3 linked regions of the Rhizobium rhizoryzae genome follow. The protein of the gene in region 2 binds, or shares a complex with, the protein of the main gene of each other region. Links are inferred from orthologs where the notes say so. Each region holds a gene or a part of one and is shown on either strand. Other genes may lie near its edges.

Evidence for each region.
Region 1: the proteins of accD (region 2) and accB are in contact, whole or in part, in a solved structure (PDB 8UXZ), measured with the Escherichia coli proteins. The link is inferred for Rhizobium rhizoryzae from one-to-one orthologs.
Region 3: the proteins of accD (region 2) and G6N80_RS12740 are in contact, whole or in part, in a solved structure (PDB 8UXZ), measured with the Escherichia coli proteins. The link is inferred for Rhizobium rhizoryzae from one-to-one orthologs.

What each region holds. Positions count from the first base shown.
Region 1 is NZ_CP049250.1:2,910,451-2,913,390, reverse strand. The notes cover bases 140-2,842. They hold accB (acetyl-CoA carboxylase biotin carboxyl carrier protein), read right to left. Parts: upstream 1,878-2,842; coding sequence 1,401-1,877; downstream 140-1,400. Other genes in these bases: G6N80_RS19925 (DsbA family protein), read right to left, coding at 2,497-2,842; aroQ (type II 3-dehydroquinate dehydratase), read right to left, coding at 1,903-2,340; accC (acetyl-CoA carboxylase biotin carboxylase subunit), read right to left, coding at 140-1,391. Also shown: aat (leucyl/phenylalanyl-tRNA--protein transferase), read right to left, coding at 1-39; more of accC, read right to left, coding at 42-139; more of G6N80_RS19925, read right to left, coding at 2,843-2,940. UniProt on the Escherichia coli protein: This protein is a component of the acetyl coenzyme A carboxylase complex; first, biotin carboxylase catalyzes the carboxylation of the carrier protein and then the transcarboxylase transfers the carboxyl group to form malonyl-CoA.
Region 2 is NZ_CP049250.1:977,913-980,730, reverse strand. It holds accD (acetyl-CoA carboxylase, carboxyltransferase subunit beta), read left to right. Parts: upstream 1-876; coding sequence 877-1,761; downstream 1,762-2,818. Other genes in the region: G6N80_RS10890 (bifunctional folylpolyglutamate synthase/dihydrofolate synthase), read left to right, coding at 1,802-2,818; trpA (tryptophan synthase subunit alpha), read left to right, coding at 1-837.
Region 3 is NZ_CP049250.1:1,388,871-1,392,034, reverse strand. Bases 206-3,132 are described here. They hold G6N80_RS12740 (acetyl-CoA carboxylase carboxyltransferase subunit alpha), read left to right. Parts: upstream 206-1,155; coding sequence 1,156-2,109; downstream 2,110-3,132. Other genes in these bases: G6N80_RS12735 (L,D-transpeptidase family protein), read left to right, coding at 2,298-3,132; xerD (site-specific tyrosine recombinase XerD), read left to right, coding at 206-1,105. In the rest of the region: G6N80_RS12750 (hypothetical protein), read left to right, coding at 1-161; more of xerD, read left to right, coding at 158-205; more of G6N80_RS12735, read left to right, coding at 3,133-3,164. UniProt on the Escherichia coli protein: Component of the acetyl coenzyme A carboxylase (ACC) complex. First, biotin carboxylase catalyzes the carboxylation of biotin on its carrier protein (BCCP) and then the CO(2) group is transferred by the carboxyltransferase to acetyl-CoA to form malonyl-CoA.

The sequences.
Region 1 (2,940 bases), 1.9 Mb from region 2 along the record:
CGTGATGGCTGGATAATATCTGCCGCGCCGACCTGCCATGACTACGCGCTTGGCTTGTCGCCAGCCAGATACTTTTCCAGCCAGTGGATATCGTAGTCACCGTTGGCGATATCCTGGTTGGAAACGAGATCCTGGAAAAGCGGCAGTGTCGTCTTGATACCGTCAACGACGAATTCGTCGAGCACGCGGCGCAGACGCATCATGCATTCGACGCGAGTCCGACCGTGGACGATGAGCTTGCCGATCAGGCTGTCATAGTAGGGAGGGATCTTGTAACCAGCATAGGCGCCCGAATCGACACGAACACCCAAGCCACCCGGCGCGTGGAAGTGTGTGATCGTTCCCGGTGACGGAACGAACGTACGCGGGTCTTCGGCGTTGATGCGGCACTCGATCGCGTGACCGGAAAAACTGATCTCGTCCTGGGTTACGGAAAGCCCGGCGCCAGAGGCAACGCGGATCTGCTCATGAACGAGATCGATGCCGGTGATGGCTTCCGTGATCGGATGCTCGACCTGAAGTCGCGTATTCATCTCGATGAAGTAGAATTCGCCATTCTCGTACAGGAACTCAATCGTACCGGCACCGCGGTACTTCATCTTCTTCATGGCATCAGCGCAGATCTGACCGATCTTCATGCGTTGATCAACATTCAGGGCAGGGGAATTTGCCTCTTCCCAAACCTTCTGGTGACGGCGCTGCAGCGAGCAATCGCGTTCTCCGAGGTGGATAGCATTGCCGGCCCCGTCGCCCACGACCTGGATCTCGATATGGCGAGGCTTGCCGAGATACTTCTCCATATAGACCGCATCATTGCCAAATGCGGCAGCCGCTTCCGAACGGGCCGTATTGAAGGCTTCCTCAAGATCGGCTTCGGTTTTGGCGACCTTCATGCCACGACCGCCGCCGCCAGCAGTAGCCTTGATCAGGACCGGGAAACCGATCTGCCGTGCGATTTCCAGAGCGTTGTCGGGCGTCACTTCGCCGTCAGAGCCTGGAACGACTGGAATGCCAAGCTCGACAGCCGTCTTCTTGGCCGTGATCTTGTCACCCATCAGGCGAATATGCTCAGCAGTGGGTCCAATGAAGGTAATGCCATGCGCTTCCAGTATATCCGCGAACTTGGCATTTTCCGACAGGAAGCCGTAACCGGGATGCACTGCATCCGCACCGGTGATCTCGCAAGCCGCAACGATCTGGTGGATGTTGAGATAGCTGTCACGTGATGGCGGTGGGCCGATACATACGCTTTCGTCTGCCAGACGCACATGCATTGCGTCAGCGTCAGCCGTGGAATGAACAGCGACGGTCGAAATGCCGAGTTCCTTGCATGCCCGCAGGACACGAAGGGCAATCTCGCCACGGTTGGCAATGAGGATCTTCGAAATCATGAGACCGCCTTATTCGATCACAACGAGCGGCTCGCCGTATTCGACAGGCTGCGCGTCATTGACGATGATTTCCGTCACCTTGCCCGAACGCGGTGCAGGGATCTGGTTCATGGTCTTCATGGCTTCGATGATGAGAAGCGTCTGGCCTTCCTTGACCGTTGCACCAACTTCAATGAAGGATCGTGCACCAGGGGCAGGTGAAAGATAAACCGTGCCGACCATTGGTGCAGTGACAGCCTTTGAACGATCTTTCGCAGGTTCAACGGCAGCGCCGGTTACGGGCGCAGCAGGTGCCGCGGCAGGCGCTGCGTAAAGTTGCGGGGCCGGTGCAGCAGCCTGGATGTACTGGGGCGCCTGAATGGTGCGAGATACGCGGATGCGCAGATCGTCCTGCTCGATTTCGATCTCTGTCAAATCGGTATCGTTGAGGATGTTCGCCAGATCGCGGATCAACCCCTTGTCGAAACCGTTCTTCTTCTCAGACATGGTCAACCTATGTGCTCTGTTGTTCTTAATTGGTGATATCGCGCAGCGCGCGCAATGCCAGAAGATAACCGCCCGGACCGAGGCCGCAGATCATGCCTTTGGCCGCTGGTGCGATCATCGATTTATGTCGGAATTCCTCGCGAGCATGGATGTTCGAAATATGCACTTCGATCACGGGGACCGATATGGCCCGGATGGCATCGTGAAGCGCGATCGACGTGTGGCCGTAAGCGCCAGGATTGATGACAACGCCCACTGCCCGATCGTCGGCTTCGTGAAGCCGGTCGACGAGGACGCCCTCATGATTGCTCTGAAAGCACTCGATCTCGAAGCCAAGCTCCCGACCGGCGGTGACGCACTCGCTCTCGATATCTTTGAGAGTCTTGCCGCCATAAATGCCAGGTTCTCGCTTGCCCAGCATATTCAGGTTCGGCCCGTTGAGGACAAAGATTGTCTTGCTCATGGAATTCCCACCATAAAACCAGCGAAACCTATAGACCGGCAGGCTGGCAAGGGAAAGCCCCCGGCCACGAAAGCCGTGAATAACCGGGGCCTAATGACTGAATATACTGATCTCACTGCGCGTTAAGCGACCGGTGAAGGGGCTGCAAGCAATCGATCAGCAGGTGGCTTTGCCGCAGGAGCGGATGTTGCTGATCTTGCTGGACAGTTCTTCATGTCCGACAGCACCAAACACAGCCTCGTTTCCGACGACATAGAATGGTGTGCCGGTAACGCCGAGATTATTTGCGAGTTCATAGGTCGCGCGGATCTGCTGGTCGTTTGGATTGTCCTTCATCGACTTCCGGATTGCGGATTCGCTGACACCCAGAGCTGCTGCGACAGCGATCGCGGTCTGTTCCGTTGCCCGCTGCTGCCCGCCGAGAAGCTGCTTGTGGAACTGCGGATACTTCTCCGGAGCTATGGCCTTGAAGGCGCTGGCAACGCGGTGGGCGGCCATGGAATCAGGACCGAGAATCGGGAATTCCTTCAGGATGAAACGCACCTTCTTGTCCGATGAGAGAATTGTTTCCATGTCGGTCAAAGCGCGCTTGCAGTAGGT
Region 2 (2,818 bases):
ACTGCACGTATGGACAAGCGTTTTGCTGATTTGAAGGCTGAGGGACGCCCGGCGCTCATCACATATTTCATGGGCGGAGATCCGGATTTCGAGACTTCGCTGGGTATCATGAAGGCTCTTCCGGAAGCCGGCGCGGATGTGATCGAGCTTGGCATGCCATTCTCGGATCCGATGGCCGATGGCCCGGCAATCCAGATGGCCGGTCACCGTGCCTTGGCCAAGGGTCAGACACTGGCGCGTACGCTGGACATGGCGCGTGAGTTCCGCAAGACAGATCAGAACACGCCGATTGTCCTGATGGGTTATTACAATCCTATCTACAACATGGGCGTCGAAACCTTCCTGGATGAAGCGGTCGCGGCGGGCATCGACGGCCTTATCGTTGTCGACCTGCCACCGGAAATGGATGACGAACTTTGCATCCCGGCGCTTGCGCGTGACATCAACTTCATTCGTCTCGCAACGCCGACGACCGATGATCGCCGCCTGCCCAAGGTGCTCGAAAACACATCCGGCTTTGTCTACTACGTTTCGATGAACGGTATCACGGGCTCTGCTCTTCCGGATCTCTCCAAGATTGCGGGTGCCGTCCATCGTATCAAGTCCCATACGGATTTGCCAGTCTGCGTTGGCTTTGGCGTCAAGACCGCCGATCATGCCAAGGCAATCGGTGCCGCTGCGGATGGAGTCGTCGTCGGCTCCGCCATTGTTGCGCAGGTTGCAGGCAGCCTGACTGCGGATGGCGAGGCCACCGAGCATACGATTTCAGCCGTTGCGACGCTTGTTCGCGGCCTTGCGAGTGGCGTGCGGTCCGCACGTCTTGTCGCAGCCGAGTAAGATAACCACATTGACGATGGTCAATCAGGAGTTCTGCCAGTGAACTGGATCACCAACTATGTGCGCCCAAAGATCAACTCGATGCTGGGCCGCCGGGAAGTGCCGGAAAATCTATGGATCAAATGCCCGGAGACGGGTGAAATGGTGTTCCATAAGGATCTGGAAGAAAACAAGTGGGTCATCCCCGCATCTGGCTTCCACATGAAGATGCCGGCAAAGGCCCGGCTAACCGATCTTTTCGACGGCGGCGTTTATGAAAACCTGCCGCAACCGAAGGTCGCTCAGGATCCGCTGAAGTTCCGTGATTCCAAGAAGTACAGCGACCGCCTCAAGGACAGCCGTGTGAAAACTGAGCAGGATGACACGATCCTTGCTGGTCTCGGAAAAGTGCGCGGCGTCAAGCTCGTCGCCGTGGTGCATGAGTTCAACTTCATCGGTGGGTCGCTGGGCATGGCAGCGGGCGAAGCAATCGTGAAGGCAGCCGAACGCGCTCTGGCGGAGAAGTGCCCGCTGGTCATCTTCCCGGCTTCCGGTGGTGCTCGCATGCAGGAAGGTATTCTGTCGCTGATGCAGCTTCCGCGCACCACGGTCGCCGTCAACATGGTGAAGGAGGCGGGGCTTCCGTATATCGTAGTGTTGACGAACCCGACGACCGGTGGGGTTACGGCCTCTTACGCCATGCTGGGTGACGTGCATATTGCCGAGCCAGGTGCGGAAATCGGCTTCGCCGGTAAGCGTGTGATCGAACAGACCCTGCGCGAAAAGCTGCCGGAAGGTTTCCAGACCTCTGAATATCTGCTCGAACACGGCATGGTCGATATGGTCGTCAAGCGTCATGATATTGCGCCGACGCTTGCCAGCCTTCTCAAGATCATGCTGAAGCAGCCAGCCAACAGTGATCAGCCTGTTGCCCTGTCCGCTTGAGCGCGGACGGACGACAGAAGCATAAGCCTCGGGGACTTGCATGAACCACATTGCCGTTAGCGAGGCGGAACAGGTCATCAACGAGTTGATGATGCTGCACCCCAAGGGTTACGACATGACCCTTGGAAGGATGCGGCGTCTGCTCGATGTGCTCGGCAATCCGCAGCAGCGCTTGCCTCCCGTCATTCATGTCGCCGGCACGAACGGAAAGGGCTCCGTCAGTGCCTTCTGCCGTGCGCTTCTGGAAGCTGCCGGGCATGCGGCGCATGTCCATACGTCACCGCATCTCGTCAACTGGCATGAGCGGTATCGCATCGGCTCACGTCAGGGGCCGGGGCAACTGGTGGACGATGCACTATTGGCGGATGCACTGCGTAGGGTCGCCGTTGCCAATGCTGGTGAGCCAATCACGGTTTTCGAGATCCTAACGGCCGCGGGTTTTCTGCTATTTTCCGAACTACCTGCCGATGCGGTTATCCTGGAAGTGGGGATGGGCGGCAGGCTCGATTGCACCAACGTCATCGACCATCCTGCAGTGTCCGTCATCATGCCGATTTCTTTCGATCATCAGGCCTACCTCGGCGACAGGGTCGAGCTGATTGCCGCGGAAAAAGCCGGTATCATCAAAAAAGGCTGTCCGGTCGTTATCGGACGACAGGAATTTGATGCGGCTGAAGAGGTTCTGGTGGCAACAGCCGAGCGTATGGGCTGTCCGACATCGGTCTACGGCCAGGATTATTCCGCCCATGAGGAGTTCAACAGGCTCGTCTATCAGGATGAGTTCGGCCTTGCCGACCTGCCCCTGCCGCGGCTTCCCGGTCGCCACCAGCTTTCGAATGCAGCCGCTGCTATCCGCGCAGTCAAAGCAGCCGGTTTCGAGGTCACGGACGCGATGATGGAAAAAGCGATGACCTCGGTCGAATGGCCCGGACGCCTTCAGAAGCTGACGGAGGGCGAACTCGTTGCCCTTGCGCCCACAGAGGCCGAAATCTGGGTCGACGGCGGCCATAATACAGGTGCAGGAGAGGTCATTGCGGAAGCCATGGCCTCCTTCGAG
Region 3 (3,164 bases), 410 kb from region 2 along the record:
TTGGCGTCATTGTCGGACTCGTCTATGCGGGACTTTTCGCACTGGCGATCTTCGTGGAACCGCGCGAACGTGACGTGACGGTGCGAATTCCCTCGGAGCGGCTGAACCCTGCCCAGACGCCACCTGCGGCACCGGCAACGCCCGCCACAGGTTCACCATGAGCGATCGCTCCCACGCGCATCTGGAAGCCTTTCTGGAAATGATGAGCGCCGAGCGTGGCTCGGCTGAAAACACGCTGTCTTCCTATGAACGCGATCTGGATGATCTCTCCTCGTTTCTCTCCGAGAAGAAGACCTCTCTTCTGAAAGCAGACAGCAACGATCTTGGCGCCTACATCGCCCACCTCGCCAAACAAGGCTTCGCCGCTTCATCTCAGGCGCGACGGCTCTCGGCCATACGGCAGTTCTACAAGTTTCTGTTTGCGGAAAACATTCGCGGCGACGACCCGAGCTCCATTCTCGATGCGCCGAAAAAACCGCAGTCCATCCCGAAAATCCTGAGCGAAGCCGATGTGAGCCGCCTTCTGGAGCGGGCGCAGGCAGAAGCATCCGAAGAGGGACCGGGAAGGCTGCTTAGACTTCGGATGCTGGCGCTTCTGGAACTTCTCTATGCCACGGGCATGCGCGTGAGCGAACTGGTGTCGCTGCCGGCAAAGGTGCTGGATCAGGAGGGCCGCTTCCTCATCATCCGCGGCAAGGGCAACAAGGAACGTCTGGTTCCGCTGTCGCGATCCGCCATGAAGGCGCTGGCAGACTATGCGGACGCGCGGCGCGCGGCAATCGCAGCCGGTGATATCGACAGCCCGTGGCTATTCTCCGCCAGCAGCGAACAGGGCTTCCTGCCGCGCCAGGTCTTCGCCCGCGACCTGAAGAGCCTGGCCGGACGGGCAGGCATCCGGGCCGCGACGATCTCGCCCCACGTACTGCGCCATGCTTTTGCCAGCCATCTTTTGCAAAACGGTGCCGACCTGCGCGTGGTACAGGAACTCCTTGGACATTCTGATATTTCAACCACGCAAATCTATACCCATGTACTGGAAGAACGGCTCAGAGAAGTGGTTGAAACGCATCACCCTCTTGCAAAAGGCGCGAAAAACCCTGATTAGAGCCCGGGCGGAGCGCGGCACGGCCGCCAAACGATCGGAAAACGGAGCTCATGCATAACGATCTCGACTTCGAAAAGCCCATCTCCGACCTGGAGGCTAAGATCCACGAGCTGAAGAAGCTTGCGGCGGAAGATGAGAGCATCGATACGTCCGAAGAAGTTCAGCGCCTGGAACAACGCATCCAGGAAGCGACACGCGACGTGTACTCCAAGCTGACGCCGGCGCAGAAGACGATGGTGGCCCGTACGGCCCGCCGTCCGCATTTTCTGGACTATGCGAGCCGGTTGTTCACGGAATTCACGCCCCTGGCCGGCGACCGCTCCTTCGGCGAAGACGCAGCCATCCAGGCAGGCCTTGCCCGTTTCCACGGCCAGCCCGTTGCGGTGATCGGCCAGGAAAAAGGCAACGATACGAAATCGCGCATCAAGCACAATTTCGGCAGCCCCCGTCCGGAGGGATACCGCAAGGCAATCCGCGTGATGGAGATGGCGGACCGCTTCGGCCTTCCGGTGATTTCGCTGGTGGATACGGCTGGCGCCTATCCGGGCGTCGGTGCGGAAGAGCGCGGACAGGCGGAAGCCATCGCCCGCTCGACCGAGATGTGCCTTGGCATCAAGGTGCCGATGGTCTCCGTCGTGATCGGCGAAGGCGGCTCCGGTGGCGCAATCGCCATTGCCGCGGCCAACAAGGTCTACATGCTGGAACACGCGATCTATTCCGTCATCTCGCCGGAAGGTGCAGCCTCGATCCTATGGCGCGATGCAACCCGCGCCCGCGAAGCGGCAACGGCCATGAAGATTACCGCGCAGGATCTGAAAGCGCTGGGCGTGATCGATGACATCATCCCGGAGCCGCTGGGCGGCGCACATCGTGATCCGGAAGCCGCAATCGATGCGACGGGTGACGTGATCAAGGCTGCTCTCGCTGATCTTGGCAAGCTTTCGCCCGAAGCCGTACGAAAAGCACGCCGCGAGAAATTTCTGGCTATTGGCCGCAATCTCTGATGAAATATCGGAAAGATCCGGGAAATCCGGGTCTTTCGCCCTGACCGGGCGCAGCTTGCAAGCATGTCAGCACACTTAACCGTGCTGAAGCGGTTAAGAGAATGTAAAGCTTACCGCTTTATTATCGTGAAAATACTGGGTATTAGGATGAACCTGTACCTGTAGCCCGATTGACGTGATCAGTTCCGATGCGCTTGAAACATATCGCCTACATTCTCCTGATGGCCACCGCGCTGGCTGGTTGTAACGATACGATCGATACGGCCACCATTGACCTGTCGAAGGTCAAGAACAAGACGGAGCAGCCTCTGCCCGACCGCCTCGTTGCGGAAATGCAGAAGCGCAACATGCCGCGCAATTCTCCCATCATGATTCGTGTCTTCAAGGAAGAAGGCAAGATGGAGATCTGGAAGGCGCGCGCCGACAACCGCTTCGAGAAGATCACCGATTACGACATCTGTGCCTGGTCCGGCAAGCTGGGCCCCAAGGTGAAGGAAGGCGACCGGCAGGCGCCCGAAGGTTTCTACAACCTGACGCCTGCGCATCTGAATCCGAATTCCAAATACTATCTCGCGATCAATACCGGCTTCCCGAACCGTTACGATGCAGCCAATGGCCGCACCGGTTCCAACCTCATGATCCACGGCGCCTGCTCGTCTTCAGGCTGCTATTCAATGACCGATGCGCAGATCCTCGAGATCTACGCCTTCGCGCGCGATGCCTTCAAGGGCGGCCAGTCCAGCGTGCAGTTGCAGGCCTTCCCCTTCCGCATGACGGCGGAAAACATGGCGCGGCATCGCACCAGCGAGAATTATGATTTCTGGAAGATGCTGAAGGTTGGCTACGACAATTTCGAGGTGACCAAGCGTCCGCCGGACGTGGGCGTCTGCGGCAAGAAATACGTCTTCAACCAGGAAATGCAGGGAACGCCGTCTGCCGGTGCCGCCTGCCCGCCAATGTCGACCCCGCCTGCCCTGTCTGCGGCATTGTCGGCTTACGAAAAGCAGTATGAACTGGCCTATGCCAAGGCGGTCGAAAAGCTTGACGGCATGGTG